Regions from separate parts of the Planococcus sp. PAMC 21323 genome, predicted to be linked through region 3. Evidence: riboswitches for the same ligand, from Rfam matches in the RefSeq annotation. Region 3 holds a riboswitch; each other region holds the start of a gene.

Region 1 (11,084 bases), 1.6 Mb from region 3:
TTTCACACAACATGCGGCAATGTTGATTGAAAAACTTGGGTCGACAGCTTCTTTAATCGGCACACAAACCATTTTGGTTGGTATTTCAGCGAAGATGAGCCAGACCATTACAGAGGCATCTATCAATTTATCAAAGTTCGAGTGTTTCCAAACTTTGCAGCATGGTATTCATTATGCATTAGCTCAAAATGGCAGAAGTATTATATAAGAAGAAAAGACGTATTGGATTAGATCCAATACGTCTTTTTTGAGTTTTATTTAGCTGATTTAACAATTTCGATAATGACTTGTGCAGCTTTTTCCATGTTTTCAGCGGAAATAAATTCGTATTTCCCGTGATAGTTTTCGCCGCCTGTAAAAATATTTGGTGTAGGAAGTCCCATGTAAGATAGTTGAGAGCCGTCGGTACCTCCACGAACTGGAACAATATTCGGTTTGATACCTAAAGTAATCATGGCACGTTCGGCGTTGTCGACGATTTCCATAACCGGTTCGATTTTTTCGCGCATATTGTAATATTGATCTTCTATTTCTAAACGAATGGCTTCGTCTCCATATTGTTGCTGAAGTTTTTCTGCAACAGCTTGCATATGGCGCTTTTTCGCTTCAAACTTTTCTTTATCAAAATCACGAATGATATAGCTTAATTCAGCAGATTCCACAGTACCTTCAAAACTATTCAAATGAATAAATCCTTCATAGTTCTCCGTTAGTTCAGGAACTTCATTTTTGGGCATTTCTTGCTGGAATTGAATCGCGACCGTTTGCGCATTTACCATTTTGTCTTTAGCTGATCCTGGGTGAACACTTTTCCCTTGAACAATCAATTTACCACTCGCTGCATTAAAACTCTCGTATTGTAATTCGCCAAGCGGACCTCCATCCATCGTATAAGCGTACTCTGCACCAAAGCGATCAACGTCAAATTTATGAGGACCACGACCAATCTCTTCATCAGGTGTAAAGGCGACGCGAATTTCTCCGTGTTCGATTTCTGGGTGCTGAGCTAAATAATCCATGGCTGTCATAATTTCCGCAATACCAGCTTTATTGTCAGCACCAAGAAGTGTCGTGCCGTCTGTTGTGATCAACGTATGACCGACGTAATTTTTCAAATCAGGAAAATCAGATACGGTCATCTGGATGCTATCGTTTAATTGGATATCTTGGCCATCGTAATGATCGATACGTTTTGGATTGACATTTTTCCCGGTGAAATCAGTCGCTGTATCAACGTGAGCTAGAAAACCAATGACCGGAATTTTTTTATCTGTATTTGCAGGCAAGGTTCCAAAAAGGTACCCAGCATCGTCCATACCAACATCTGTGAGTCCGATACTTGTCATTTCTTTTTCTAGTTCGTGGAGTAAGTCCCATTGCCCCGGTGTAGAAGGTGTTGACTCACTTGTGAAATCAGATTGTGTATCAATTTTTGCATAACGAACAAGTCGTTCAATTAACGATTCAAACATGTATAAATCCCCCTAAAATCAGTCTTGATTCTATTTTAACACGAAGCAAGAAAATTCTGTCGCAAAAGAAAAACGATGCCCAGGGTGGACATCGTTTTAATAACAAAATTTTTTTTGCACTCGTATTAAATAGGTGCTGAAGGTTTCTTCCGAAAAATCGAAGATACTTTTGTTTCATTGCCATTCTTTATTCGCATAATATTTTCACGGTGTTTCCAAATGGCCATTGTGAAAAGAAGAGTAGAGATTACTAGCGGCCAAGATCCAATTGCAGGGACAAATGCTATTACAAAGAAAACTGCATATAACACGAGTACACCAATGACAAGATAGTTTGTTATAAGAGAAACGGCAATCAATAATAATAGGCCAAGTATACCAAGCTTCCAGTCGAGTGCGATCATGACGCCAATAACAGAAGCGGTTCCTTTACCTCCATCAAACTTCATAAAGAACGGGAAATTGTGACCCAAAATAACTCCAGCACCGCCAATAAATAGCATCGTCCATATGAGTTCAGGAGAGAAATTACCTAAACCTAGTAGTAAACGTAACCCTGCAACTGCCGCAAAACCTTTAAAGATATCAATAATAGCAACGAGCAATCCGTATTTCCAACCTAAAACAATAGCGGCATTCGAGGCACCAGAATTTTTGATCCCAGCGTTTTTGACATTCACACCAGATAACAGCTGTGCCGCCAAAGAGCCATGACAACAACCAATTAAATAGCTGATAAAAAATAATAGCAAAATCCAAATAAACATAGCCGGTTCCTCCATTCTATTAATAGATAACGTTTAAAATAGAGTGAGGTTTCAAAATATTTTGATTAATAGGGTTGACAAACAGAAATAAAGTTCCTATACTACAAAACAAGATCAAAAACTAAATTTAATACTCTTATCAAGAGTGGCGGAGGGATAGGCCCTGTGATGCCCGGCAACCAACAGACGATTTTGTCTGGAAAGGTGCTAATTCCTACAGAACCGGAGTTATAGGTTCTGACAGATAAGAGGAGGAAAACTCCGTATATTCGGCCCTCTTCTTAGCGAAGGGGGCTTTTTTCGTCCCCCTTCGCAGTTACAAAACAAAAAATAGGGGGAATGGAAAATGACAAACTTAAAACCAGAAACATTATTATTACACGGCGGACAACAAGTAGATCCAACAACGGGATCGAGAGGTGTACCGGTATATAAAACTACTTCTTATGTTTTTAAAGATACCCAGCATGCACAAGATTTATTTGGTTTGAAAGATGTCGGCAATATTTATTCACGTATTATGAATCCAACAGTTGATGTATTTGAGCAACGAGTAGCTTTACTAGAAGGTGGGACTGCAGCTGTAGCTCTTTCTTCAGGAATGGCCGCAATCGCTTTTTCTATTTTGAACATTGCAGAAGCTGGAGATGAAATCGTAGCGGATAGCAGTCTTTATGGAGGCACTTACAATCTATTTGCAAATACATTGCCGCGTTATGGAATTACGACAAAATTTGTTGATGCGACAAACCCAGAGAATTTTAAAGCAGCCATTACAGATAAAACAAAAGCAGTATTTGGGGAAATTATCGGTAATCCAAGTTTAAATGTTTTTGATGTAGAGAAAGTGGCAGAAATTGCTCATGCACATGGTTTGCCATTATTGATTGATAATACGTTTGCTTCACCATATGGCAGTAATCCTATTGAATTTGGAGCAGATGTTGTCATTCATTCGGCGACAAAATGGATTGGTGGACACGGAACGACAATTGGTGGAGTAGCGGTAGACGCAGGGAAATTCAATTGGGACAATCCACGCTTCCCGAACTATACCGAGCCGGACAAAACTTACCACGGGCTACGTTATGGTATTGATGTACCGAATGCTGCATTTGCGACAAAATTACGTGTTCAATTATTGCGTGACTTTGGTCCATCGTTAAGTCCTGATAGCGCTCATGCATTGTTGCAAGGATTAGAGACTTTGCATTTGCGCATTCCAAAGCATAATAACAATGCTCAAATTATCGCAGAGTATTTAAAACAGCATCCACAAATTGAATGGGTCAATTACCTAGGCTTTGAAGATCATCCATCTCATCAAATTGCGAAGAAATACTTGAAAAACGATGGTTATGGATCGATTGTTAACTTCGGTATTAAAGGTGGACGAGAAGCAGGACGCAAAGTAATCGACAGCATTAAGCTTTGGTCCCATGTTGCCAATGTTGGCGATGCAAAGTCACTTATTATCCATCCAGCATCTACGACTCATCAACAATTAAACAATGATGAGCTGAAATCATCAGGCGTAACAGAAGAGCTAATCCGACTCTCTGTCGGATTAGAAAATGCTGAAGATTTAATCGCTGACTTAGAGCAAGCAATACAAGTGACCGTGTTAGAAAAAGTATAAGGAGGAATCGGCATGAAAAAAGTATCCATTGGCTCGTTAACCCTGGACTCAGCTAAGACGATAGAACATGTAGAACTTGCATATGAACGTCTCGGAGATAAAGGTGCTCCTGTTATTCTGGTTTGTCATGCGCTGACTGGTGATCAATATGCAGTAGGCACAGAGCAAAATCCGGGCTGGTGGGCAGGGATGATAGGTCCAGGGAAACCAGTGGATACAACTATTTTTCAGGTGATTACTTTTAATGTATTGGGTGGTTGTCATGGATCAACCGGTCCTATATCGATAAATCCTATTACAGGAACTCCCTACAATGCAGAGTTCCCAACATTAACAATACGGGATATGGTCCGAGCGGAATATGTAGCATTAAAAAAACTGGGCATCGAAAAGGTAGCTGGGGTAATCGGTGGATCTCTTGGTGGGATGAAAACGCTAGAATGGGGGAGAATGTATCCTGAATTTGTCGATGCAATACTTCCGCTAGCCGTAACGCCGTATTACAGTGATTATGGAGTAGCCTTTAATCATATTGGGATAGTGGCTATCGAAAATGATAAGGAATATAACGGTGGAAATTATAAAGATGCTAGTTTGATCAAAGGATTTGAAGTAGCTAGAATGGCAGGCATGGTCACTTATCGCAGCGGCAATATGTTCAATAAACGGTTTGAACGAAGCGATAAAGATGGCGAATTTAATGTTCAGTCATATTTAAATTATCAAGGAAAAAAATTAGCAGGTCGTTTTGATGCGAATAGCTATTTAATATTGTTAAAAGCCATGAACACCCATGATATCAAAGATGCGATTATAGAAGTTCCCGTTTATTCTTTATCTTTTACCCATGATTTACTTTATCCGAATGAACTTATGGTTCCTTGGCTTGAAAAACAAACGACTGCAGCTTGGAAAATCATTGAAACCGATTTTGGACATGATGGATTTTTGATAGAGTTTGAAAAATGGGGAGGTTTTATAGAAGATAAGTTAAAAAGTCTTTTAGTACCAGAACTTATCCAGTAAACAAATTTATTGAAATTACGTACGGAGAAGATGACATACAAAAGCATCTAGGACATACCCGTCCTAGATGCTTTTATTAGTTAGTCTTCATCTTTTATATCTACGTCATCCGGAATCGGCGTAGCACGCCATTCTTCCAAAGCTAATTTAGCCTCTTCCAATTGTTGAAAGTGCGTGCCGAATTGAGAAGTGTTGATCATGTATTGCTCCCCGTCATGGACTGCGCGAATGCGGCCTTCTAACACGTAACGGTCGACTTGCTCTTCAGGCATGGATAAAAAAGCTGCAGTTTCCTGGACTGTCATATACATAGGATCGCCTCCTCTTTTCTTTTAATTATAATAGAAGAAGATCGTTAGCTCAAACCATTAATATCCTGATATTAATAGTGATATTTTATGTTTTTATCTAATTTATCAATTAATTTCCTACAATTTGGCTTCTAGGAGTTTAGCTTCATAGAAGTAAGGGGATAATAATAGTAGAATGCGAAAAAAAAACAAAAGGAGGACGAATTTATGAATGACATTGGCAACTCTTTCAGAGGAGTCGGAAATACGATCATTGACTACATTCCAAACGTTTTAGGGGCATTATTATTATTACTAGTCGCATGGATTGTTGCAACGGTTGTACGAGCTATTTTCACTAAAGGATTGAAAAAAGCAGGTGCAGATCGGGCCATGGTCAAAGGACATATGGCTAAAACAAAAGAAGATGCAGATAACATACTGGATTCTATAGGGAAAATTCTTTATTACCTAATCTTCATTTTGTTTATTCCAAGCGTTTTGCAAGCTTTGGACATGAACAACGTAGCACAACCAATATCAAACATGATGGATAAATTGTTGGCATTCTTGCCAAATCTTTTCATGGCTATTATTATCCTAGTGATTGGTTACTTTATTGCTAAGTTTGTAAAAAATCTTGTGGTTAGCCTTTTGACAGCTATCAATATTGATAAATGGTTTAATAAATTTACAAACAAACCAAGTAGTGCGACAGGAACGACAAGAATGGATTCTGGAGACAAAGCAACATTAGCAAATGTTTTAGCTAATGTAGTATTTGTTATCGTATTAATTCCAATTTTGACAATTGCACTAGAAACCTTGAATATCCGCTCTATCTCAGAACCTATTGTGAACATGCTTAACCAAGTTCTCAATATGATTCCAAATATTTTTGTAGCGATTATCTTAATCTTAGTAGGTATCTTAATCGCTAAGTTTGTTGGAGATTTGTTAATCAGCCTATTGAATGGAACAGGGATTAACCGTTTCTCAACGTATTTGAATACAGATAAAACAAAAACACCGAGTTTTGACCTTGCCAACATTATTGGGAAAGTCGTGCAAGCGATTATCATTATCTTCTTTACTGTAGAAGCGATGAACGTATTGCAACTAGATGTATTAAATGGAATTGGTGAAGCTGTAATTGGCTACTTGCCACTTCTCATTAGTTCACTAATTATTCTAGGACTTGGATTGATCGGTGGTAGTTTGCTTGGAAACTATATAAAACAAGCTTCTGGCAACCGTTTCTTAGGAGCTATTGTGAAATACGTGATTATCATTGTTGCCGTATTCATGACATTAGATCAGTTGAATTTTGCAACAAACATCGTTAACTTAGCCTTCTTATTCATCATCGCTGGACTTGCAGTAGCATTTGCAATTTCCTTCGGTATGGGTGGTCGTGAGTTTGCTAAGCGTCAGCTTGAAAAGCTTGAAACGAAAATGGAAAAAGAAAACGATAAGCCGGAACTATAAGTTTCATTTATCAATCCCTTTAGGTTGTTAGTAGCCTAAGGGGATTTTTTGTGTTGCTCGAAATCGAGGAGAGAACAAAGTTATTTTTAAATATAAACTTAAATGAAAGCTGCATTCCGAGGTGACTGGTCTTCAATAGGGGACTAGGCATCACGCGACGAAGATGGTTATTTCTGGTTTGAAGGCAGGAGTGATGCTATTAGCATTAGCTCAGGTATGCGCCGTGTCGAGTTACGAAAATTAAATGCATAATCTTAAAATGCCGAGCAGTCTATAGATTGCTCGGCATTTTTATTGAGGAGGGGTTATTAGTTTATGCTGGAAAGCATAAATAACAGCTTGTGTTCGGTCGTGAACTTCTAGTTTTGCAAGAATATTAGAGACATGCGTTTTTACCGTTTTCACAGCAATAAACAATTGATCGGCAACTTCTTGATTGGTCAAGCCGCGGGCAAGGAGTAGCAAAATTTCCATTTCGCGTTCTGTTAATTCCTCGTGAAGCACGCGTTCGTGACGCATTTGTTTCATCATCTTGGTCATGACTTCTGGTTCTAAAACCGGAGTGCCATTCATGGTTTCTCGAATGGAATCGGCAATTCGAGAAGCTTTTGACGTTTTTAAAATGTAACTGACAGCTCCTGCTTGGAGGGCGGGATATACTTTGTCATCGTCTAAGAAACTGGTGACGACCATAATTTTGGCTTCTGGCCATTGATTGATAATGGCTTTTGTGGCTTCTGCCCCATTCATAATGGGCATGACCATATCCATCAAAATCAAGTCAGGGCGTAACTCTAATGCCATCTGGACGGCTTCTTGACCGTTTGTTGCTTCACCCACGACTTCCATATCTTTCTGAGACTGCAAATAAGCAGAGACGCCTATGCGCACCATTTCATGGTCATCCACTAATAAGATTCGAATCATCGGCTTTCTTCCTTTCAATCGGAACTTTTATTTCTACAATAGTACCTTCAGAAGGGACGGAAACAATTTTGCTAGTTGCTCCAATTTCTATGGCGCGTTCTTCAATATGCTTCAATCCGTAAGAAGTAGATTTGGATTGCTCACTTTCAAATCCTACGCCGTTGTCTTGAATGCGCAAAATTGCAAAATGGTCACGCTCAACAAACAAAATATGAACTTCGGTTGCTTTAGAATGGCGCAGTGTATTCGATAAAGTTTCTTGTGCAATACGAAACAAATGATCTTCTGCCCCTTTTTGCAAAGGCACTTCTTCGAGTTTATGGTTAATAGTAAAATATACTTTTTCTTTTAGTTCACTGACCAATTCAAACAATCCTTGTCGTAAGCTCTTGTCGTGTAGAGCTGCAGGGCGCAAATGCAAGAGCAAAGCACGCATTTCCAGTTGAGCTTGCTGAACCATTTTTTCTGTTTGCAACAATCCAGGTTGGACATCTTCACCTTCTGTCATAGACGATAATAGCATTGATGCAGCAAAGAGTTGTTGCGAAACAGAGTCATGCAATTCTCTTGCTAATCGTTGCCGTTCCATAATCAAACGCTCTTGAATAACTTGGTCTTGTGTTTCGGCCCGTTCATTGGCAATTCGCGTTAAGCTTTTACGCTGCGTTTCCAGAAGTTTTTGCAGTTTTAATATAGAACTGGATAAATTGCGTGGTAGAGTTTTCATATTTGCAGCTTGAACAACTGTACTGTCTTCGTTTCGTAAAAGTGCTTGGAAGATCTCTTCGATTTCTTGGACTTTTGAGCGCGATAACGATTCTGTCCACCATGAAATACCGACAGATAAAGCAAGCATAAGAACAAGTAACCAAATACCAAGCGGTAAGCCAGCGATAAAATCTTCCCATAAAACAGCCCAGCCTTTGAATGAGGGCAAGCCAAGTAGCGCAAATAAAATACTAAAGACGATTAACGCAAACAGTGAAATAAAAAATAAGCTACGTGGGAGTATTTGTCTCATCGGCGAATCACCTCGACATCCCCCATCCAAGTGGTCACAGAAACAATCAATTCAACTTTACTGCCCTCGTCTGCGGGATAACCATCTTCTGTATGAATGGTTCCATTGATGATGCGCTTTTTATCGCCGTTGAAAAAGCGAGATTCTCCAAGAAGTGTGGAATAAAAGACACGAACAGGAACTTCATAAGGTACAATAACCTGGATTTTCCCAAATCCTTGGCGAATAGAAACGAGTGAGGTTTTTTTAGGTAATACTGTTTGTGTCGTATCCACTAAAATATCGCCGACAAATCCTTGGATGTGTATGTCTTTCCACTCATAAGCTTCGATTGGTGTACTTTGTGCAGATAATATTTTGTTTTGAATAAGTCCTTTATCGGTGGCCTCGTATAGAGGAGCTGTTTGAAGCCATTCGTTACCTTTCCATAAACGCAGTAATAAATAAACGGCAAGTCCAAATACCATTAAGCGTAAACTCCACATTGATAAAATGGATATTCCAATAAGAAAAGCACCTGTCCAAAAATAAGAACGACGGTATTTTACGTTATTTTTTAATGCATAGTAGATCGTTCCGATACCAAGAAGAATCAAAAACACACTGCCATTTTCAAAAAAGGCAGCTTCTACAAAAATTAAAAATAAAGCGCTCAAAATTAAAAACGCTTGTTTATTTGTTGAAAAATGCGGCATGGTTTTGCCTCCTTCTTTGGTTCAGAAAAAATGAGAAGAAGAAAAACTTCTTCTCACTCTAGTTTAAACAAGTTCTTTTTGGTTTGCGCTCTTTTTTTCTAAAAACTCAAGACGTCGTTCCATTGCAGAGCGCTCGTGTCGTTCTTCGACTTTTGTACCAAGTGTCGTGATGTAAGAAGTCATGTCTTCAAAAGAGCCAATTCGTTCTGCGACAAGTTCAGGACTTAGCAATTTATCCATTTGGAAATGAGCGCGTGTAGCGTTTTCTTTGCCCATTAATTGAAGTTGCTTAACTTTCATATCTTTTACTTTATGTTTCATTTCTTCGTACCGTTGTTCTAACTCAGTAAATTCAGCGATGTTTTCGTCAAGGTTGCTTTGCAATGTCTTAGCACGTGTTGTATAAATTTGAACTTCCCTCGCTGCAAAGTCAGCAAGGTCAGCTTCTCCTGAAGCTTGTGCCAACTCCAATTGACATTGACGTTTGTGAAGCATTGCTGAAGCTTCGGTCAACTCTTTTTCTAGTTTACCATTTAGCTGAGCTTGGCGTTCTACCCATTTCCCTGTAGTGGTAGTTTGATTTTCTGCCTCTGTAATATAACGGTTGAGCAAAGCTAGTGGATTTTTTTCCTCTTTTTTTGTAACAAGCATATCTACATCTGTTGCTACAGCAAATTTTAACCGGTCCCATAAAGTTGTCATAGTCGTTTCCTCCTTATTTAGTTAACTTGTTCCATTGGTATTCAAAGTTTGTAAATGGGTCGCTTTCTTTAATAGCATCAAACGAAACGTTTTGTCCGTTCCATTTGCGGTAAATTATCCACAGTCCTGCAAATGCAGCAAGACCGATCAATGCGGGTACGTTAGAGATAGCAGACAGTGCACCAATGATTGCGACTGCCGCCCAAAATACTCTTGCCCCAGTGGATAAGCTGCGCAAGTAATAATGCACACCTACATAGACGATGACAGCGGATATACCTAATGCGAATAAAGCACCGATGTTGGATAATGCGACGATTCCTGCAATAATACCTAGTGTTACTAACCAAAATTTGTTCATATTATGTGCCTCCTCTTTAATTTGTAAGTTAATCATACTAAGAGAATGGTCTTTTCAATACGGTCTCTGACTGCATCTTTTACTAGGACTTGAGGCGTAGTAGAGTCTAGGTGCTAGTCGTGCTGCATGCATATAGAGTGGAAGAGAGTTTAATTGTGAAGCTTGCGAGTTGAAATGCTATACTATTTTTTATGACATGGAAGAAAATGTTCATTTCAAAATAGAGTCATTTGAGGAAAAGAAAGAGGCGTTTTGATGAAGATGGTTGTGGGGATAGGCAGTACGTTATTGATTTATACAGCGCTTGTTGCGTATTTGGGTTGGGCAGTTTTTGTTTGGCTGACAAGTTTTATAGAAAGTATGAACCCGTGGCTATTTGCGGCTGTTTGGTTCGTAATTGCTTATAGTTACGTTGTTGGAAGAATTGGTCACAAGTGGCTTGGATTTACGGTGCTAGGATCTTATTGGTTTGCATTTTTACAATACGCTATTTTATTGATTCCTCTGGGCAACATTATGGTACTTATAATGGATTTTAATGGAGATGTGTTTGTTATCGGCGTAGTGACGACGGGTATCATCTTGCTATTATTTATTGTAGGCACTTATTTAGCTTATAGTCCGGTTGTACGAAAGCTTGAAGTGACAGTAGAAGGAGAATCAGCAGAACCTCTACACATGGTCGTTGGATCTGAT
Region 2 (11,084 bases), 1.2 Mb from region 3:
TAAAATGAATAAACATACAAAAATCAGGGGGAATATACATGATTAAGAAATTATCATTTATCACGTTATTTGCATCATCTGCGTTAGTACTGGGAGCTTGCGGAAGTTCTAGCGAAAAAGAATCAGGCTCTTCAGAGAAAAAAGAAACATTAGAAATGGGAACATCTGCAGAATTTGCTCCATTCGAATCACGTAACCCTGAAGGCGATATTGTAGGCTTCGATATTGACCTTGCCAACCACATTGCAGACGAACTAGGATACGAATTAGAAATTACAGATATGAAATTCGATGGCTTGATCGGTGCTTTGCAAAATGATCGTGTCGATATGGTTATTGCCGGTATGTCTGCAACTGATTCCCGTAAAGAAAACGTTGATTTCTCTACAGAATATAATCATTCGGGCGAAATGTTTGTGACAGCTAATGGATCTGAGCTATCAAGTCTTGAATCATTAGAAGGCAAAACAGTTGGTGTTCAGCTTGGAACAATACAAGAAGAAGGTGCGAAGAGCATCATCGCTGATGAGGGCATCAATTTTGAATTAAAAGCTTTAGACGATTCAGGCGCATTAATCCAAGAAATTTTGTCAGGCCGTATCGATGCTGCCTATATGGACAAGCAAGTTGCACTTGGTTATATCGAAGCGCAAGACCTTGGTGCATTTGATGACCCGACAACCGCTTCACCTGGTATGGCTGTGGCATTTCCTAAAGGCAGCGAGCTTGTAGAAGATGTCAATGCTATTCTCGCTGAAATGGAAGAAAGCGGCGCATTGGATGAATTAAAAGAAAAATGGTTGTCTGAAGAAGAGTAAATTTACTAGCAGAAAAGAGATGTAATCTATGAATCTTGATTTTTCACAAATAGTTCCTTATATCCCTTTCATGTTGGAAGGGATATGGGTTACGTTAAAATTCGTGTTTTTCGCGATTATACTTGGATCGATTCTCGGAACTTTATTGGCGTTATTTAAAATTGGTAGCATCAAACCGTTACGGTGGTTTGCTGATGCTTATACATCTATATTTCGTGGAACGCCGTTGATTTTACAATTAATGATTATTTACTACTCGATCCCTCAGTTGACAGGGTTTGATATTTCACCATTCTTGTCAGCAATATTGGCATTTGGTCTTAATTCGTCTGCTTATATCTCGGAAATTATCCGGGCCGGAATTCAAGCAGTTGATAAAGGGCAAGTAGAAGCAGCACAAGCTCTAGGTGTTCCTTATAGCGCTATGATGAAAGACATCATTTTGCCTCAGGCTTTGAAAAACATTCTCCCTGCACTTATGAATGAATTTATCACTTTGACGAAAGAATCTGCGATTGTTTCAACCATTGGCTATCTTGATCTGATGAGACGTGCACAAGTAGTCGGTGCTGATTTGTTCCGAAACTTTGAGCCTTTATTATTTGTCGGTGTCATATATTGGTGTCTTGTAATGGGCTTAACGATGATTGGACGAGTGTTTGAACGGAGGTTGAAACAAAGTGATTGATGTACAAAATTTATACAAAAAGTTTGGCACGAACGAAGTACTTAGTGATATTTCAGCTACTGTTAAAAAAGGTGAAGTCGTTTCGATTATCGGTCCCTCTGGTTCCGGTAAATCTACTTTCTTGCGTTGCTTAAATTTGTTGGAAGTTCCGACTTCTGGTTCTATTGAAATTAACGGCAAAAGCTTAACTGCTTCTAAAAAAACAATTCACAAAATCCGTCAAGAAATTGGGATGGTGTTTCAGCACTTTCATTTATTCCCTCATTTAACGGTGCTGGAGAATCTAACATACGCCCCGATTAAAGCAAAAGGGATGAAAAAAGCAGAAGCAGAAATGAAAGCTCGACTTTTACTTGAACGCGTCGGCTTATCGGAAAAAGAAAAAGCATATCCAAATAGCTTGTCTGGTGGTCAGAAACAGCGTGTAGCAATTGCTCGTGCGTTGGCAATGGAACCGGAACTCATGCTGTTTGATGAACCGACATCCGCTCTTGATCCTGAAATGGTGAAAGAAGTGCTCGACGTAATGAAAGATTTAGCGCAATCGGGTATGACAATGGTTGTAGTAACACATGAGATGGGCTTTGCTCGTGAAGTTGCGGACCGCGTTTTATTTTTAGATCACGGTGTACTAGTCGAAGAAGGGCAACCGATTGAATTTTTCAGTAACCCCAAAACCACACGTGCAAAAGATTTTCTGGATAAAGTGCTGTAACAGGTGTCCTCTGGGGCACCTGCTTTTTTTGTTCATTCGATGCTCAAATGTTGAACGAATCTTCTACCTTACACATGTTATAATCAGTTCTGGTAATCTTGCAGAAAACAGAGGTGGAAAACGTGTTTAGAAAAATAGTGATTTTAATAGGAGTAGTATTTTTCATGTCGCTGTTCATTTTTACAGCCGTCATGTTTTTAAAAAACGAAGTGGAACTTTACTCAAAAGACAATGTAATTTTAACACTTGATAAACCAACGTTCATTACGCTAAATGAACCTGATGTAAGTAAGAACGGGTCCGACACTAGACAACTTTATGAAATGACATTTCTCGGCTTGAATGTTGGAACTTATACACTTGTTGACCGTTCACTTTCTAACGGGACTTCGATTATTTTTGAAGAAATCGATAATACTAGTTGGATTCCTTACACATTTTCAATGAATATTAACGGTCTTGCAGATTCAGATTTTAAATCGTGGAACCCCGAACCAATAGTCCGACTCGATGAAGCAGTTTATGGTTCTGACCCGACTACTAATCCTTATGGCACCTTCACCACTCCAAACGGCGAAATGCTCATTGGGAATGTGTATGTATCACGAAATCTTCAACTTGGTAATGGCAATTGGGTTCAGGAATTGCGTCATGAAATTACCGATCTTACGCTTGAAGAAGGTGTCTTATCGAAAAACCTTTGGCTCCCTCCTAAACACATAAGCCAAACTTGGTTAATGGCTTCATCAGCGCCTTTATTTGATAATGAAGAAATAGAAGATGATTGGATTGACTTTTCACTAAAAAATCGTCTATCTCAGTCCAACTGGCTTACACCTGAAGGTCCTTTAGTTAAACTCGAATTGACTGATGATCCTCGCACTCAGCTCGCTTACTCATACATTGATAAGCGAACAGCTGACTTAACTTCTTTAGAATGGTATGAAACATCACCTAGCTTATTTTTTGAATCCATGGTGTTAAATGCAGAAACAAACCAACAATAAAACCGATGCTTTAAAAGTCTATGAACAATGACTTTTAAAGCATCTCTTTTATTGATATTAATCAACGTTAGTAAAGCCATTCCTTCGCTATTAAACAAAATATTCTGTATAATAGAGATGAAGGGTAATTCTTGTTTTAGTTGTCCCATGATTGGTGATTATTAAATGAGGAGGTTGGTCATAATGGAACACAAAGTACTTGATCCACGTGAAGTTGAACTTCGTCTAGATGAAGATTTTAATGCGATTCTGAATATGATTGGCGAAGGAGCACCTGTATTTTCATTTGATGAAAAAGAAAAAATATTTAGAGCACAACAACGTGATGAAAAGATAGCTAAAGAACTTCACTAATAAAGCTAAGTCGCTTTTCCAAAATAGGGAAAAGCGATTTTTTATGCAAAAAAAACTCCTGCTCTGAGAACAGGAGTTTCATTTATTTCATCATTTCCGCCAAATAATTGTATGATTGGAGCCGCTCTTCATGATAGAAGATCGGTGAATGGACAATCACTTCATGGGCACGTGTTTTTAAGATAAAGTTTTTCAACTTTTGCTTAACAAGGTCAGGTGTTCCGACAATCATCGATTCAGAATTTAATTTATCTCGGAAAATGGCAATTTCACGGTCTGACCAAACATCTTCTAATTTATCAATTGGTGGTTGGAATGTTGTTGGTTCCCCTCTCATTAATGAGAACATTTGTTGTTGCGAAGAAGTCGCTAACCATTCCGCGCGTTCTTGTGTTTCGGCAACAATTACATTCACACCTAGCATTGCATATGGTTCGGCCAACGCTTTTGACGGTTTAAAGTTTTGATGATAAAGCTGTAAGGCTTGCATCATATAATCTGGTGCAAAATGACTTGCAAATGAAAACGGCAACCCTTTTAATGCAGCAAGCTGTGCACTAAACCCGCTCGATCCAAGAAGCCACAGTGGCACGTTCATATTTGTTCCCGGGAAAGCGCGCACGCGGCCCACTGGATTTTCTGAAAAGTAATTTTCTAATTCTGCTACTTGTTGCGGAAAATCTTCGCCATTGCTTTGCAAACTACGGCGCAATGCATGAGCGGTCGCTTGGTCACTTCCTGGCGCACGCCCTAAGCCTAAGTCGATGCGTCCTGGATAAATGGTTTCCAGCGTACCAAACTGTTCAGCAATCACCAATGGTGCGTGATTTGGAAGCATAACGCCACCTGAACCTACACGAATCGAGTTGGTTGCTCCTGCAATGTGACCGATCAGTACAGAAGTAGCCGAACTACCAATTCCCGGCATGTTGTGATGTTCAGCTAACCAAAAACGATTAAAACCTAGTGACTCCACGTGTTGAGCCAAATCCACACTATTTTTGAATGCTTGTGCCGTTTCAGCACCTTCATTGATTGGTGCTAAATCGAGGACAGACAATGGAATATTTTCGAATTTCTTAATTTGCATAATAACCTTCACTCCTATTCCTCTCCATTGTAGCGATGTTTAATGAATACATCCTTTTTTTTGCTCAGACTTTGAAAAATGGTAGCTGCATTATCGCTTCTAATCTGCTTGCCTCTTTTTTCTTTTTATTCAAACTAATTAAAATTCTTTCTTGCTTTCCTCTATCAAATGATTTATGATAAGGAACATCGAAACAGTAACACCACCAATTTAATAAGATATTTCTTATCTAGAGAGACGGAGGGATTTGGCCCTATGAAGTCTCAGCAACCAGTCTGACGAAGACTACGGTGCTAAATCCAATAGGCTTTGCCTAGCAGATGAGAAGAATGTGTTTCCTGATAGGGGCTTTCTTCTTTTATGAAGAAAGCCCCTATTTTATTGCGGAGAGGATGAGCAAAATGACAAAGCAGAGTTTAGAAACTTTATTGGTTCAATTGGGTAATCGCAGTGATGACACAACTGGAGCAGTAAACCCACCTATATACTTATCCACCGCTTATGCGCATCAAGGACTGGGTCAATCAACTGGTTTTGATTACACTCGGACTAAAAATCCGACACGTTCTGTTTTAGAAGAAGGGTTTGCTAAACTTGAAGGGGCTGATGCTGCCTATGCTTGTAGTTCTGGAATGGCGGCTATTCAATTGGTTTTATCTTTGTTCCGTCCAGGTGATGAATTATTAGTACCGGAAGATATTTACGGTGGTACATATCGTTTATTGGATCATTTTTCAGCGACTTATAATATCCATCCAATCTACGCTGAATTTAAAAACGTACAAGATACAGAGAATAAAATAACGGCAAATACACGAGCTCTTTTTATCGAAACGCCTACAAATCCGCTTATGCAGGAAATCGACCTTATCGCTTTTGCTGCGTTAGCTAAAAAGCATAAACTTCTATTAATAGTAGATAATACGTTTTTAACCCCTTTTTTCCAACAACCAATTCAACTTGGAGCAGACATTGTAATTCACAGCGCTACAAAATATATCGGGGGTCATAATGACGTATTGGCTGGACTTGTTGTCGCTAAAGGAGACAAAATTTGCGACAAACTCGCTACATTTCATAACTCTGTTGGTGCTGTTCTCTCCCCTTTCGACTCTTGGCTATTGGTTCGAGGATTAAAGACATTACCCTTACGCATGAGACAGCACGAAGCGAATGCCAAAGCAATTGCAGAATTCTTATCTCGTCAGCCGCAAGTTTCAGACGTATTATATCCAGGTAAGGGCGGTATGCTATCTTTCCGGTTGCAGGAAGAATTTTGGATTGGACCATTCTTAGAAAGGATCAAGCTCATCACGTTTGCTGAAAGTCTTGGCGGCGTCGAAAGCTTTATCACTTACCCTGCCACTCAAACTCATGCAGATATTCCTTTTGAAGAACGTACAAAACGTGGCGTATGCAATCGTTTATTGCGCTTCTCTGTTGGCGTTGAACTAGTAGATGATTTAATCGCTGACCTAACACAAGCATTTTCAAAATTGAAAGAGGAGGTTGTTGAATATGACCGATCGTATTGAAACCAAGTTTATTCACTCTACCGGAGTTGATCCAATCACTGGGGCCGTTAACGTACCGATCTATTTGTCTTCTACATTTCATCAGAAAAGCTTAGACTCATTTGGACCTTTTGATTATAGCCGCTCAGGTAACCCTACACGTCTCGCACTTGAAGAAACGATCGCAGAACTCGAAGGCGGCACGCGTGGTTTTGCCTTTTCCTCAGGGATGGCTGCTATCTCTTCTGCGTTTATGCTCCTATCTTCCGGTGATCATGTCCTAGTTTCCGAAGACGTATATGGTGGAACTTATCGTTTTATCACTGAAGTTTTAGATAAATTCAAGATTGAGTATACATTTGTTAATATGACCGATTTAAATGCTATGGCCAATGCTATAAAACCTAATACAAAAGTTATTTATTTAGAAACACCTTCAAACCCTGTAATGAACATTACAGATATCGAAATTGCTGCAAAATTAGCAAAAGCCAATGGTTGCTTAACATTTGTCGACAATACATTTATGACACCCCTTTATCAAAACCCTTTAGAACTCGGTGCCGATATTGTTTTGCATAGCGCAACTAAATTTTTATCTGGTCATAGTGACATTATTGCCGGACTGGCCGTTACAAATGACGAAGATCTCGGCAATCGGTTAGGTTTTATCCAAAACACCTTTGGTTCTGTTTTAGGTGTTCAAGATTCTTATTTGCTAATTCAAGGCATTAAAACTTTAGGGGCGCGCTTAACTCAATCGACCGAATCAGCTCGACTAATTGCTGAATTTTTACACAGCCATCCATTAATCGAAGAAGTTTATTATCCTGGATTTTCATTCCATCCGGGTAATCCGATTCACGAACGTCAGGCGAAAAGCGCAGGAGCCGTCTTCTCCTTCCGCTTAGCTGATAAAAAATCGGCTCGTATTTTTGTTGAACACTTAAGAATCCCAATATTTGCGGTCAGTTTAGGTGCAGTTGAATCAATATTATCGTACCCGTCAACCATGTCCCACGGTTCTATGCCTCGAGAAGAACGTGAAAAACGCGGAATCACTGACGGCTTATTACGCTATTCAGTCGGCCTTGAACATTCCGACGACTTGATACAAGATTTAACTCAAGCGCTTGTGCAAGTCGCACGCCGTAAAGGTTTAAGTATCGCTAATTAAATAACTCCCTTACTAAATTGAAGACATCTTCTACCAACTCGGTAAAAGATGTTTTTTGTTTTTGAATCATTCAAATTTCATATTTTACTTTTTTAGACACAACTCTAAAAAAAATCACATCCTTAGCTGATAATGATTGACATTCTCAATTAGCTCTTTATAATTGAGGTTGAGAATGATTTTCATTTACCTTCTCAACTACATATTAAAGGGAGAGACATCCATGAAGAAATCTTTATACCTTATCATAGCGTTATTGCTTCTTGTTTTAACTGCATGCGGAACCGACGATGCAGCTGAACAAAAAGAAGAAACAGATAGCAATGAAGTTAACCTATATACAGCAAGACATTATGACGTAGACGACGAACTATATAAAAAATTCGAAGAAGAAACAGGTATTAAAGTTAACTTGATCAAAGGCGATGCAGACGAATTACTTGAACGCATCAAGCGTGAAGGCGACGCTACTGAAGCAGATTTATTCTTAACTGCTGATGCTGGTCGTTTATACCGTGCTAAAGAAGATGACTTATTGCAAGCTGTAACAAGTGACTTACTAGAAGAGCAAATTCCTGAAAACTATCGTGATACAGACCAAATGTGGTACGGTTTAACTAAACGTGCTCGGGTGCTTGTTTATAACCAAGACACAGTAACACCTGAAGAGTTATCAACTTACGAAGCATTAACTGAAGACGAGTGGAATGGTCGTGTATTAATCCGTAGCTCTGAAAACATCTACAACCAATCTTTACTTGCTTCATTTATCGAAATTGATGGTGAAGAAAAAGCAAAAAAATGGGCTGCAGGATTAGTTAACAACTTCGCACGTGATCCTGAAGGTGGAGATCGTGACCAAGCAAAAGCGATTGCTGCTGGCATCGGTGATGTTGCAATCATGAACAGCTACTATTTCGGTCAAATGTTAAACTCTGAAGACGCTGCTGAAGTTGAAGTTGCAGAAGGTCTTGGAATTTACTTCCCGAACCAAGAAACTACTGGAACTCACGTTAACATTAGTGGGGCAGGTGTCATTAAAACTGCTAAAAACAAAGAAAATGCAATAAAATTACTTGAATTCCTTTCTGCACCTGAAGCTCAAGGGACTTTTGCAGAAGCTAACTATGAATACCCAGTAAACTCAAGCGTAGAACCTTCTGAGCTACTAACATCATGGGGTGAATTCAAAGAACAAGATATCCCTCTTTCTTCACTAGGAGATAATAATGCCAAGTCGATTTTAATCTTTAACGAAGTAGGCTGGAAATAATCTAAAAGCTATTCCCTTGCCGTATCCTATAACGGCAAGGGATTTCTGACGATTGGAAAGGTGATTAATGCTATGCAACGGAGACTCGCTAACATAAATATTTGGACAGTGGCAGCCATTATTATTATTGCTGCACTGTTTTTGCCAAACATGACCATTGTGACAGGTTTATTCACCCCTTCTAACGAAAATTGGGAGCATATGAAAGAATTCGTCCTTTGGTCGTTTGTTAAAAACTCTATGATCCTCGTTGTGGCTACAGCAGGTTCAACGATTTTCATCGGTCTGAGTTTAGCTTGGCTAATTGCCCAGTATCAGTTTCCTTTCCGAAAGTTTTTGAAATGGGCTCTGATTTTGCCTCTTTCTATCCCTCCTTTCATTGGAGCGTACACTTATCATGGAATCTTCAATTATACCGGGGTGATCCAGTCAACACTTCGCGAAAATTTTAACATGGAACTCAATCCGGCATACTTTGACATCATGAATTTACCGGGTGCCATTTTTATCTACACAGTTTTCTTGTATCCATACGTTTACACCATTACGCAAGTTTTCCTTTCTCAACAATCTGCTTCCTTAATCGAAAGTACGCGTCTTCTCGGAAAAGGTCCTTGGCGAACATTCTTCCAAGTAGTTGTTCCGATATCACGCATTTCGATTATTGCAGGCGCCAGCTTAGTCATACTAGAAGTATTAAACGATTATGGCGTCGTAAAATATTACGGCATTCAAACATTTACTACTGCGATCTTTCAAAGCTGGTTTGGTTTAGGAGATATTGAAACATCGATTAAACTCGCAGCCTCTTTAATGGGATTTGTAATTATCATTTTGCTAATAGAAAAAATTCTTCGTGGAAAACGCCAATATAGCTATTCTTCCACCAAAGTACGTCCGTTGCCGCTCATTCGTTTAACTGGATGGAAAGCATTTGCAGCGGCCGGTTATGGATTTACAATATTAGCATTAGGTTTTTTCATCCCAATCATTCAGTTAATCGACTGGACAATTTTAACTTTCGGAACCATTCCTTTAGATGAATTTATGTCTTATATAAAAAATTCAGTGTTTGTGGCAGGAATTAGCGCCGCTACCATAATCGTCTTTTCACTGATTGTCGGTAACTTTGCACGACTTGTGCATGGCAGGCTTGCTAAATTGTTGCCAAAATTGACTGTTCTCGGTTACTCTATTCCTGGAGCTGTTATTGCAGTTGCCGTTGTAACTGCTTTTGTGGCATTAGATAATTTTTTAGCACCGCTTTATCAATTAGTGGGCACCAAATCGACGCTTGTACTTAGTGTTAGTCTTGTATTGCTTGTAACTGCTTATATCATTCGATTTTTTGCCATTGGCTATAGCTCGATCGAGACCGGTTACGATAAAATCGGAACTGATTTCCAAGATGCTTCTCGCCTATTAGGAGCGGGACTTACAAGAACATTCTTTAAAGTAGATATGCCGATGATGAAAGGCGCCATCATTAGCGGATTTATTCTAGTCTTTATCGATGTATTAAAAGAAATTCCATTAACTTTAATTTTAAGACCATTTAATTTTGATACACTTTCTACGAAAGCTTTCCAATATGCCAGCGACGAAAAAATCATGGAGGCTTCGCAAGCTTCCTTGTTGATCGTTGGTATTAGTGCTCTGGCAATTGTGGTCTTCTACAAGTTTTTGGAAAAGGAGTTGGATTAATATGTTCGTAACCATTGAAAATCTTTGTTTTTCTTATCCAAATACAAAAGCTGTTGCACTCGATAATTTCTCCTTGCAAATTGAAAAGGGTGAAGTTATCTCTATTCTTGGCCGAAGCGGAAGTGGAAAAAGCACGGTCCTTCGTCTTCTTGCCGGACTTGAAAATCCTTCAGTTGGTAAAGTAACGATTCAAGATCAAGTTCTCTGTGATGATAATACATTTATACAGCCCGAAAAGCGTGGCATCGGTATGGTGTTTCAAGATTATGCACTTTTCCCTCATATGACGGTTGCTGATAACATCTTATTCGGATTGTTTCGTATGAAAAAGTCTGCCAAACAGAAACGTCTCCATGAAGTTTTGGAGCTTGTGGAATTGCAAGGATATGAAAATCGTTATCCTCACCAATTGAGTGGTGGACAGCAACAGCGTGTAGCGATTGCTAGAGCGCTTGCTCCAAACCCTCATCTTCTCCTGCTTGATGAACCATTCAGTAATTTGGATGCAGAACTACAGGAAAAGATACGCAAAGAATTGCGTGATATTCTTAAAAAAGCCAATATCACTTCCATCTTTGTTACACACGATGAAAAAGATGCACATATTTTGGCTGACCGTATCGTAAAAATTAAAAATGGGCAAACTGACTTTATTGGTCGTCCATGTGATTTACTCGATGTATACCGTCAAGAAGGTCACAGTGAACCCTTTCCCGCTGTAGAAGAAAAAGAATTAGTTCATAG
Region 3 (11,084 bases):
CAGCGAAAATCGCAAACCCAACATAAGGTTTACTTCCATCATATGATTTAAAATGTTTTCGGTATTCTTTTGTAAAGGATTGGCCGCCTTCTCCATTGATAAAATGAGCGAATACATAGGTCAGTCCTTTTTCGGCGGCAAGAACTGCTGAACTTCTGCTTGTCCCTAACATCCAGATGGGCGGATGATTCGGCGTCATAGGAGTTGCTTTCATGCCATAATAAAGGTGATCTTCAGGGATGGAATCGGTCAAGTACATCCGGAGTTCATCTAATTGTTTAGGAAATAAACTGGTGTCGCGTTTCTTTCCTTCATTTAACGCATATGAAGCACGTGGCATGCCACCAGGTGCGCGACCCATCCCTGCATCAATTCTTCCGGGATACAAGGCCTCGAGCAATTTGAAGTTTTCAGCTACTTTAAATGCAGCGTAGTGTGGCAACATTACGCCACCTGAACCGAGACGAATGGTAGTTGTGACAGCTCCTAAATGCGCAATTAGCAATTCAGGAGACGAGCCAGCCAAAGTAGGTGCATCGTGATGTTCTGACACCCAAAAGCGTGTATAGCCCCATTTCTCAGCGTTTTGTGCAAGTATAGTGGTTTGTTTTAATGCTTCTTGCGGCGTACTGCCTTCTGAAATTGGTGATTGGTCTAATACGCTATACTTTAGCGCCATAAAGTCTCTCCTTCCCTTCTAAACAAGACATTTTATTCTTCAATCAAGTAGCCGACCGAACGCAATACGGTATGGATAAATCCTTGAGTGGCCAAAAAGACTTCTTCTTTTTCAGGTTCTTGAAAAATATCATGATAGCAATATTTCCACTCTTTATAAAAGAACTCAGTTAATTGTTGTTTTAGCAACCATTGACGAGCTGCTTCTTTTTCTGTGATTAAATCCCGTTCCGCCGTATACAAGCATGTCGGAATTTGTGGGTAAACCTCAATAGCTGCCGAAGTTTCTTTCATATAACTTTGCAATTCTTTATACCAACCCGCTGTAATAACGGTATGATATTGCTTACTCTCGTTTTCCTGACTAACAGAAAATTGATCTCTCATTAAATGACGCAATTCGATGCCATGATCTATTTTCCTGCGCCCTGTTAACTGGGCAACACCCGGAAATGCATTTGGAGCTTTTGGTGGCAGTTTTTTTAACTGCAGCCAAGGAGACGTAAAAATGGCTCCGGCTACATTAAACTTACGATGACCCAAAACATTCATCGCAATCGTCGCACCTAGCCCGTGAGCAATCACAAATACTGGTAAATCATTGTCTGACGCGAGTTTCAGCATTTCCATAACGGCTTGTTCATATTCTTCAAACGATTCGCGGTGAACATTATCCGCCCCCGCATTTTTGCCGTGTCCAGGTAGATCCCCTGTGTATACATGAAATCCGACCGAACGCCATTTTTCAATTTGCCAAGCATAGCGCATATGCTGTTCATATGCGCTATGGATTAACACCACTACTGCTTTTGCTGTACCTTCAGCCTGCCATTTCCACATAATCAAACTTCCTTTCCTTGCCAATCAGCTCTTGATGTCGTTTTGTTATTTGACGTTTCGTTTTGTTTTGATACGATTATAGAATATCTTATCTTGTTTAAAGGAGCTTTGCCATGATTTATCCATATAAAGACAAATTTCCACAAATCGACACATCTGCTTTTATTGCAGACTATACGACAATTTCTGGCGATGTAACCATCGGTGCTGACTCATCCGTTTGGTTTAATACCGTTATCCGTGGTGATGTTTCCCCAACCATTATCGGCAATAAAGTAAATATCCAAGACTTGTGCATGCTTCATCAAAGCCCAGGCAAAACATTACTTCTAGAAGATGAAGTGACAATCGGGCATCAAGTAACGCTTCACAGCTGCATCATTCGGAAAGGTGCGTTAGTCGGCATGGGTTCTATTATTCTCGACGGAGCTGAAATTGGAGAAGGCGCATTTGTTGGTGCAGGTAGTCTCGTGCCGCCAGGAAAAGTGATTCCTCCTGGCATGCTAGCGCTTGGACGCCCTGCAAAAGTCGTCCGTGAACTTCGCGAAGAAGATAAGGAAGACATGGAACGCATTGTCCGTGAGTATGCAGAAAAAGCTACCTATTATAAATCGCTCCAAAAAGAGGAATAACTAAAAAAAGGACGACTAGGCAGGGATGCCCAGTCGTCCTTTTCGTTTTATTAGCTTAAACGCCAGCTTGTTCTTTTAAGATAGCTGCTTTGTCAGTACGTTCCCACGGCAAATCAACATCCGTACGGCCAAAATGTCCATACGCTGCAGTTTGTTTGTATATTGGACGACGTAGATCCAACATTTTAATGATGCCAGCAGGACGCAAGTCAAAGTTTGCGCGTACCAAATCATCTAATTTGTCTTCATCAACGATGCCAGTTCCAAACGTATCAAACGCGATAGATACAGGATGTGCTACACCAATTGCATAAGCTAATTGCACTTCACATTTATCTGCAAGGCCAGCTGCTACAATGTTTTTCGCTACATAACGTGCCGCGTAAGCAGCTGAACGGTCAACTTTTGTCGCGTCTTTTCCTGAGAATGCGCCGCCACCGTGACGTGCGTAACCACCGTAAGTATCAACAATGATCTTGCGTCCAGTTAAACCTGCATCTCCTTGAGGTCCGCCGATAACAAAACGACCAGTTGGGTTGATAAAGTATTTCGTATCTTCGTCAATCCATTTTGCTGGTACAACTTCGTTAATTACGTATTCTTTAATATTGCGTTGAATTTGCTCTAATGTTACTTCTGGGTGATGTTGAGTTGAGATAACAATTGTATCCACGCGAAGCGGTTTATTGTTTTCATCATATTCAACTGTTACTTGTGTTTTGCCATCTGGACGCAAGTATGGAAGAATTTCCTCTTTGCGTACTTCAGCTAACCGACGAGCCAATTTATGTGCCAATGAAATCGGTAATGGCATTAATTCTTCGGTTTCGTTGTTCGCGTATCCGAACATCAACCCTTGGTCGCCTGCTCCGATGTCATCTAATTCTTTATCTGTCATTTGACCATCACGTGATTCAAGCGCTACGTTAACTCCTGCAGCGATATCAGGTGATTGCTCATCAATTGCTGTAAGAACAGCACTTGTTTCTGAGTCAAAACCATATTTAGCGCGTGTGTATCCAATTTCTTTAACTGTTTGTCTAACAACTTTTGGAATATCTACATAAGTAGTTGTCGTAATTTCTCCTGCTACTAAAACAAGTCCTGTTGTAACAGTCGTTTCACACGCTACACGTGCGTTTGGATCCTCGGCTAAAATAGCATCTAAAATTGCATCTGAGATTTGGTCACAGATTTTATCTGGATGCCCTTCTGTTACTGATTCTGATGTAAATAATCTACGGTTTTTCAAAAAATGTTCCTCCTTATATCCTGCGAGATTGCTCTCGAAATTGATACGGTACTCGTTTCCCATGTCAAGTCCGTTCCAGAAAATCTGGATTGAACTTCAAGCCGTTTGTGGCCTTTGCACACGAGGATTAAGGGCATTTCATAAAAAAATCCCTCCACTCATTCATTATGAGGAAAGGGAAAATCATCATACGCACCTTTCACTCTTATCATCCAAGGCTTGTTCACCTTGTTCAGGTTTGGCACCAACGCTACAAATGCAGCAGGTTGCCGGGTTTCTTAGGGCCTGTCCCCTCCACCAGCTCGGAATAAGAGTATCCGTTCAATTTTTCATCATACGGAAATAGCACTGCGATGTCAACATTTTATTCAAATAAAAATTGACAGACTTTGCGATTCATACTTATAACACTACAACATATTAAAATGCACAAATATTCTTTCTATATATAGTGTTAATCTCTTCCACTTTTTTTAATTTCTATAATGGATTAGTGTAGACTAATAAACCTAATGTGTTATACTAATGAACGAATATACATCCTCCCCATTACTATGGGAATAAAAGAAAAGGAAGGTACATATATATGACTTCAGTGAACTTTGCAAACGACTTGAAGGAACTTTTAACTGGCCAAAATGTGCATGTTCAATTATCAGTGCCACAATTAGTGGAAGCAGCAACATCCCGCAAGGAAGCGGTATTAACTCGGGAAGGCGCTGTAAAAGCGGAAACAGGCAAGTATACTGGCCGCTCACCGAAAGACAAATACATGGTGGAAGAAGAAAGCTCTAAAAACAAAGTCGACTGGGGCAATGTGAACCGTCCAATTTCTAGCGAAGTATTTGAAAAACTATACGCTAAAGTAATCAACCACTTGAAAGATAAAGATGCGCTTTACGTTTTCAAAGGATTTGCCGGAGCTGACCACGAATCACGTGTGCCTATCCAAACAATCAATGAATACGCATGGCATAATCTATTTGCTCACCAATTGTTTATTCGTCCGTCGGCTGAAGAGTTAGAAACTCACGATGCTGAATTCACTGTTGTCTATGCTCCAACTTTCCAGGCAGACCCTGAAGTTGACGGTACAGCATCAGAAACATTCATAATCGTATCGATGGAACAAGGCATTATTTTGATCGGCGGAACTGAGTACGCTGGCGAAATGAAAAAATCGATCTTCTCTATTATGAACTACTTACTTCCTGAAAAAGGTATTCTTCCTATGCACTGTTCAGCAAACGTTGGTCCAGAAGGCGATGTTACTTTATTCTTCGGTCTATCGGGAACAGGTAAAACGACTTTATCAGCTGATGGCGATCGCAAGCTAATCGGTGATGACGAGCATGGCTGGTCAGATAACGGCGTCTTTAACATTGAAGGTGGCTGCTATGCTAAAACCATTAATTTGTCTCGTGAAAATGAACCACAAATTTACGACGCAATCCGTTTTGGTTCAGTACTTGAAAACGTTGTAGTAGATCCTGAAACACGGATTCCAGATTATAACGACGGTTCATTAACTGAAAACACACGCGCAGCATACCCAATGCAAGCAATTGATAATATTGTAGACCCTTCAGTTGCAGGACATCCAAAAACGATTGTCTTCTTAACTGCTGATGCATTTGGCGTATTGCCTCCAATCAGTAAGTTGACAAAAGAACAAGCGATGTACCATTTCCTAAGTGGTTATACTTCAAAACTAGCAGGAACAGAACGCGGAATTACTTCACCTGAAGCTACGTTCTCAACTTGCTTTGGTTCACCTTTCTTGCCGTTACATGCAACTGTATATGCTGAAATGCTTGGCAAGAAAATCGACGAGCATGGCGCACAAGTCTTCCTTGTGAACACAGGCTGGACTGGCGGCGTTTACGGAGTCGGTAGCCGTATGAAACTTTCTTACACGCGTACAATGGTTCGCGCTGCAATCAAAGGCGAATTGAACAATGTACCAACTGAAAAAGAAGCAATCTTCGGTTTTGAAATTCCTACAGAAGTACCTGGAGTTCCGACTGAAGTATTAAACCCGCGCCATGCATGGTCAGACAAAGCAGCATACGACCAAAAAGCAAATGAATTGGCACAAGAATTCCAAGAAAACTTCAAAAAGTTCGGCACTGTCGCACCTGAAATTAGCGTACAAGGCGGCCCAACTCAAAAATAAAATTTCAAGAAAGCCCGTTCGGAAAAAATCCGAACGGGTTTTCTCTGTTTTTCTAAGCTTCCTGCTCTCTCATCCACTCGCAAACCGCTATTACTGTTTGTCGATTAGCCGCAGGTGGAAAAAAGTGGGTGTAATCAGTGAAATACCAAGTTTCATGTGGCTGACCATTCAACTTTAACGTCTTTTCTAACAAATAGGCTTGCTCTGGTGAGACATTGTCATCTTGTAATCCGTGGATGATCAAAATAAGCGCAGCATTTTCTTCAATTCGTAGTAATGGATTGCGGTCTTCAAAATTAATGATAGCCGTATTTGGAGTTCCTCCGTATAGCCGCTTCATCATACGACGCATGTCGGGGCGTTCTTTATACGTTAATACTGTGTCCGTGACACCTGCCCATGTCACAACTGATGCAATATCTTTACGCAAAATAGCTGTCCATAACGCCATAATGCCGCCTCTAGAAAATGCTAGCAAATGGACATAATCATTACTGAATTTTTTTAGCACATCAACTGCGTGAACTGCATCCCACCGATCTTCGCCTGCAAATTCGTCGCGACCCTCACCGCCTCGATTGCCTCGATAATACGGAGCAAATACAACAAAACCTTTAGCCGCAAACTGAGCAATTCGCGCAGGACGAACCATTCCAATCGACTGAATGCCACCTCTTAAATATAAGATACCACTATAACTTCCATTTATTTTTGGTTCTGCTAGCATGCCTTTCACTCTCAAACCTTCTGACCAATAGACGATTTCTGTCAATTGAACGTGAGGATTTGGAGAAGGATAGCGCTTTTTTGTATCAATCGTTCCATTTTCCAAGTAGTTTCACCTTCTCTATGATCGTTGCCATTCCATCATCTTTCATTAAAAAACTAAACTCATCTGTAAGTTTTAACTCTTTTAGTAAGACAATGCCTTTTGTCTCAAGAAGTGGGATGCTGTCTATTTGGTCGACTGTCCCGATAAAAACTGTTTTGCAAAAAGGCTTTTCTGTGTAAACAACATATTCCGCCAACCATTCCAACTGCTTTACCCGGGCTCCTGTTTCTTCATAGACTTCTCTTGTGGCAGCCTCTTGTAAACTTTCACCAACTTCTACTTTGCCACCTGGAAACTCTAGGCCACGTTGATTGTGTCGCGTTAAAACCCAGTCGCCTTTATAGCAACAGATTACTAGAACGTGTTTACTGTTAATAGGAAATCGTTTTTTTTCAAATGATAGTTCGCATGAATATCCGTTCAGATCTTGATAGTCCATTTCTTCACCCCGATGCCATAAGAAAAACGTACACTAAAACTCAGTGTACGTTTGTATATTCTTATTTTACTTCTTTTCACCCAAAAATGCTGATAACATCCAAGAATGTTTTTCAAGGTTTTGATGAATGGCATTAAACATATCTTCTGTCATATCATCACCAGCGTCTGCAGCTAACTTCATCCCTTTTTTTAAGGACTTCATGATTTTGTCATAATCACTTACAACAGCATCGACCATTTCTTCTGCAGATTCTTTACTGCTCGCTTCATCGACTACAGAAAGCTCTAACTGTTCTTTCATTGTCGCCACTGGCTTTCCACCAAGCGCAAGTAATCGCTCAGCAATTTCATCCATGTGTAAAGTTGCTTCGTTGTATAATTCTTCAAATTTCACGTGTAAAGTAAAAAATGATGGTCCTTTTACATACCAATGAAAATTATGTAATTTTGTGTAAGCAACAGACCATGTTGCTACCTGTACGTTTAATTCGTGATTTAATTCATTCGACATTTCTACTCACACTCCAATTTATTTGTTAAGTTCTTATACTTTATTTATACCTCTCCTGCACCTACAATAAACATATAACGTAATTTCACGAAAAGAGCTGAACGATTTTGAAAACAGCATTATTAAAAACATTTCGCTTTTATCAGCGATTTATTTCACCGTTATCTCCACCCAGCTGTCGCTTTTATCCTACTTGTTCTCATTATGGAATTGAAGCAGTAGAAAAGCACGGTGCATTAAAAGGTGGTTACTTAGCAGCAAAACGAATTTTGAGTTGTCACCCTTTCCACAAAGGTGGAATCGATTTTGTTCCAGAAGAATGGCCACCAAAAAAATAGTTGGTGGTTTTTCTTGTGTTTTTAAAAAGCATGCTGTATTATTTTAATAGTCATTAAAACGTAATCATTACACTTTGGAGGTCGACATGAAAAAAATTCTAGTAATGCTATCTTTACTTTTATTATTAACAGCTTGCGGAAAAACAAGCGAAGAAAAACAGAGCATCGACAATGATGACTCGAAGCTACAAGTTTATACAACAGTTTATCCACTAACTTATTTTACTGAACAGATCGGCGGCGACTTTGTCGATGTTCAATCAATTTACCCAGCTGGTGCGAATGAACATACCTTTGAACCGACGCAGCAAGATATGATCAAACTCGCAGATGCAGATGTGATGTTCTCAATTGGTCTTGGCCTAGAAGGATTTATCGATAATGCGAAAAAAACGTTAAAAAATGAAAAAGTCGAATTCGTAGCAACTGCGGATAACATTAGTGACGAAGATTTAGAGGCAGCATTAGGTCATCAAGAAGATACCCATGAAGAAGATATAGTCGCTTACGAACATGCTGAAGAAGCTGAAAGTCACGATGATCATGATCACGGTTCAACTGACCCACATGTTTGGATGTCCCCAGTACTAAGTGAAAAACTAGTAGAATCGATTAAAGATTCTTTAGTTCAAGCGGATCCTGAAAATGCGGAAGTATACGAAAGTAATTATACAGAACTTATTGTTCAATTGGAGAATTTAGATCGTTCGTTCGACTCTTTAGCAGAACGTGTTAGCAAAGATACATTCTTTGTTTCTCATGCTGCTTTTGGTTATCTTTCAGAACCATATGGTATTAAACAAATCGCAATTGCTGGCTTAAACAGTCAAAATGAGCCGTCGCAAAAAGAATTGACGGAAATTGTCGATTTAGCCAAAGCAAACGATTTACAGTATATTGTATTCGAACAAAATGTATCGTCTAACTTAACAAAAGTTATCCAAAAAGAAGTCGGTGCAGAAGCTATCGAAATGCACAATCTTGGTGTCTTAACACAAGAAAATATTGATAACGAAGAAACTTATTTCACATTAATGGAGAAAAATCTTCAAGTATTAGAAACGATTTTGAAATAACGGATATAATTTCCCAATATAAAAAGACGAAGAAACGATTCTCAGTTTCTTCGTCTTTTTGACTGTTAAATATCAATTTCGAATGCATTAAACACTTTTCGCACTACTTCCCTGACGTCAATTTAGTCAATCGCTTTGTCAAAAATTGGCGCCATTCATCTGCTAGCTCATCTGCTTCAAGCACTTTCATAATCCCATCAATGTCTTTAGGCTTGTGGAAGTTGATTTCATTCGCATAAAGAACGGACACTTGTGTTGGACTTTTTGACACCTTTCGAATGACCGAATCAGCTCGAACCATTCCTTCTTCTAACACTCGGCAAAGATAGCCGGTGTAACCCGTTTTCACCATTGCCTTTAACAAAGGCTTCATCTCGAGTCGTCTATCAATTGTGTTACAAGGAACTCTTCCTTGTGTCACTTGAACAATGGCTTCACCTATTTGAAAAATATCGCCAATGCAAATTTCCCGCTCCAGCATATTTGTCACAGTTAAGTTTTCTCCGAAAGCGGATGGTGGCAATTTTGTTTCAAATTGATCGTTCCAAAGAGCATAATGTTCATAAGGATATAGACAAACGGCACGGTCAGGTCCACCGTGATACTTTAGATCAGCAACACCGTCTCCATTAAAACCGTCTTTCGTTAAAAACGCTTCTTGCACTGTTTTTTTGCGGATAGCTGTTTCCATTTCCTGGCCATTCCCGTAAGACATTTTCTCAGGTAAGCCAATCGCAAAATTTTTGATGATCGCCTCTTGTGAATTCATCATATATCCACCGCCTTATAATCCTTTAGCCACTCGGCTCCGATTTACTTTTCTGTATTATACACCCAAAAGCCAACTTTTCATCGAAGATTTTTTTATTCTGTACAATTTACCGAATAGCCAATACCTAGTTGATTACTTAACTGGATTTCTCCATTTTCAACAATGACTTCCGGTTGGATTATATCTTTTTCCCAAAAATGAGTAGAGGCTGAAAAATCACCTGGGTAATCGATACCTGCCAAAGACGCCAGCGCCAAATTATGTGCTTTTGATACACCAAACTCAATCATGCCCCCAACCCACATGCCAATTGAATGTTTGCGGCACAATTCCACCACTTTCAAGGTTTCAGTCCAACCACCAAGGCGACTCATTTTTAAAACGACGATATCTCCGGCTTTCATGTCGATCATTTGTTGAACATCTTCTACACTAGAAATGCTTTCGTCTAAACAAAGTGGTGTCGTGAGCTCTCTTTTTGCTCGCGCGTGCAAACTCCACTCTCGTTCTCCGAAAGGCTGTTCAATAAGAGTAAATCCCACATCATCAAATTCTTTCAAGCGCTCAAAATTATTTTCGCTGAAACTGCCATTGGCATCTGCGAAAAATAATAACGCTGGATAGTTCGTAACAATGGACTTTAACATAGATGGATTTGTATCCGGATGAATTTTGATTTTGATTCGTTTATAGCCTGCGTTGTTTGCCTGTGCCACTCGGTCATGAATTTGAGACGGATCTGCTGCAACGACAACGCCAGCAGAAATTGCTTGCGAAATGCCTCCGACATACTTCCATAGCGGCTCCTGTTGTTGTTTTGCAAACAAGTCCCATACAGCCATTTCAACTGCTGCTTTTGCCATTCGGTTGCCTTTTACAGATTCGAACAGCGCCCAAACTTGTTGTGGATGATAAATGGTTTGATGTATTAGCAGCGGCACCAATACTTGCTCTAGCAAAAAACGACAACTCGTAATGGTTTCTTCTGTATACCAAGGCGTTTCAAAAGCTACAACTTCCCCGTACCCAATATGCCCCGATTCACCTTTCACACTCACAATAATTACTTCACGCTCGTTGACTTGTTGTAAAACTGATATAAACGGGTTTTTAAGCGCTCTTCTCACTGTCTTTAAGCCAATCTCTTTAATTATCACAACCATGCTCTCAGCTCTCTTCTCAACAGCTTATTTGAAGCATTACGTGGCAACGACTCAACAATCGTCAATTGCTTTGGCACTTTATAGGACGCCAGCTGTTCACGGCAATAAGCAAGCAATTCTTCTACTGTTGCTTCTTGCTGCAATACCGCAAATGCCACTGGAACTTCTCCCCACTTTTCACTCGGAGCCCCGCAAACGCCAACTTCTCGAACAGCAGGATGACCAGATAAGACTTTTTCAATTTCAGCCGGATATACATTTTCTCCACCAGAAACGATTAAATCTGAACGGCGATCTACCACAAATAGAAATCCTTCGTCATCTAAATAGCCGATATCTCCTGTATGAAGCCAACCATCTTGTTGTACATTTC

Evidence for each region. A riboswitch is a leader RNA that binds a small molecule or an ion and turns the genes downstream of it on or off. The one in region 3 is predicted to bind S-adenosylmethionine.
Region 1: it holds a riboswitch for S-adenosylmethionine, as region 3 does, so the genes downstream of both, PLANO_RS12785 (O-acetylhomoserine aminocarboxypropyltransferase/cysteine synthase family protein) here and metK (methionine adenosyltransferase) in region 3, are expected to answer to the same signal.
Region 2: it holds a riboswitch for S-adenosylmethionine, as region 3 does, so the genes downstream of both, PLANO_RS11175 (methionine biosynthesis PLP-dependent protein) here and metK (methionine adenosyltransferase) in region 3, are expected to answer to the same signal.

What each region holds. Positions count from the first base shown of each region.
Region 1 covers NZ_CP009129.1:2,587,298-2,598,381, reverse strand. The annotation lists gene PLANO_RS12800 (STAS domain-containing protein) at 1-208, shown strand, start outside; gene pepT (peptidase T) at 255-1,472, opposite strand; gene PLANO_RS12790 (glycerol-3-phosphate acyltransferase) at 1,598-2,239, opposite strand; SAM riboswitch class I at 2,373-2,490, shown strand; gene PLANO_RS12785 (O-acetylhomoserine aminocarboxypropyltransferase/cysteine synthase family protein) at 2,586-3,878, shown strand; gene metX (homoserine O-acetyltransferase MetX) at 3,891-4,904, shown strand; gene PLANO_RS12775 (MerR family transcriptional regulator) at 4,985-5,215, opposite strand; gene PLANO_RS12770 (mechanosensitive ion channel) at 5,423-6,682, shown strand; partial or broken gene PLANO_RS16210 (AMP-binding enzyme) at 6,788-6,898, shown strand; gene PLANO_RS12765 (response regulator transcription factor) at 6,974-7,609, opposite strand; gene PLANO_RS12760 (sensor histidine kinase) at 7,584-8,630, opposite strand; gene liaF (cell wall-active antibiotics response protein LiaF) at 8,627-9,325, opposite strand; gene PLANO_RS12750 (PspA/IM30 family protein) at 9,389-10,027, opposite strand; gene PLANO_RS12745 (lmo0954 family membrane protein) at 10,041-10,388, opposite strand; gene PLANO_RS12740 (metallophosphoesterase) at 10,644-11,084, shown strand, end outside.
Region 2 covers NZ_CP009129.1:2,212,052-2,223,135, forward strand. The annotation lists gene PLANO_RS11150 (ABC transporter substrate-binding protein) at 39-818, shown strand; gene PLANO_RS11155 (amino acid ABC transporter permease) at 847-1,506, shown strand; gene PLANO_RS11160 (amino acid ABC transporter ATP-binding protein) at 1,499-2,221, shown strand; gene PLANO_RS11165 (hypothetical protein) at 2,386-3,228, shown strand; gene PLANO_RS16110 (hypothetical protein) at 3,412-3,582, shown strand; gene PLANO_RS11170 (LLM class flavin-dependent oxidoreductase) at 3,665-4,672, opposite strand; SAM riboswitch class I at 4,895-4,999, shown strand; gene PLANO_RS11175 (methionine biosynthesis PLP-dependent protein) at 5,074-6,207, shown strand; gene metC (cystathionine beta-lyase) at 6,191-7,363, shown strand; gene PLANO_RS11185 (Fe(3+) ABC transporter substrate-binding protein) at 7,587-8,636, shown strand; gene PLANO_RS11190 (ABC transporter permease) at 8,709-10,340, shown strand; gene PLANO_RS11195 (ABC transporter ATP-binding protein) at 10,342-11,084, shown strand, end outside.
Region 3 covers NZ_CP009129.1:1,029,808-1,040,891, reverse strand. The annotation lists gene PLANO_RS05290 (LLM class flavin-dependent oxidoreductase) at 1-679, opposite strand, end outside; gene PLANO_RS05285 (alpha/beta hydrolase) at 712-1,518, opposite strand; gene PLANO_RS05280 (gamma carbonic anhydrase) at 1,632-2,150, shown strand; gene metK (methionine adenosyltransferase) at 2,206-3,402, opposite strand; SAM riboswitch class I at 3,605-3,716, opposite strand; gene pckA (phosphoenolpyruvate carboxykinase (ATP)) at 3,989-5,578, shown strand; gene PLANO_RS05265 (alpha/beta hydrolase family protein) at 5,631-6,410, opposite strand; gene ytkD (RNA deprotection pyrophosphohydrolase) at 6,391-6,849, opposite strand; gene PLANO_RS05255 (Dps family protein) at 6,916-7,362, opposite strand; gene yidD (membrane protein insertion efficiency factor YidD) at 7,470-7,700, shown strand; gene PLANO_RS05245 (metal ABC transporter solute-binding protein, Zn/Mn family) at 7,787-8,776, shown strand; gene PLANO_RS05240 (MOSC domain-containing protein) at 8,880-9,548, opposite strand; gene menC (o-succinylbenzoate synthase) at 9,641-10,711, opposite strand; gene PLANO_RS05230 (o-succinylbenzoate--CoA ligase) at 10,702-11,084, opposite strand, start outside.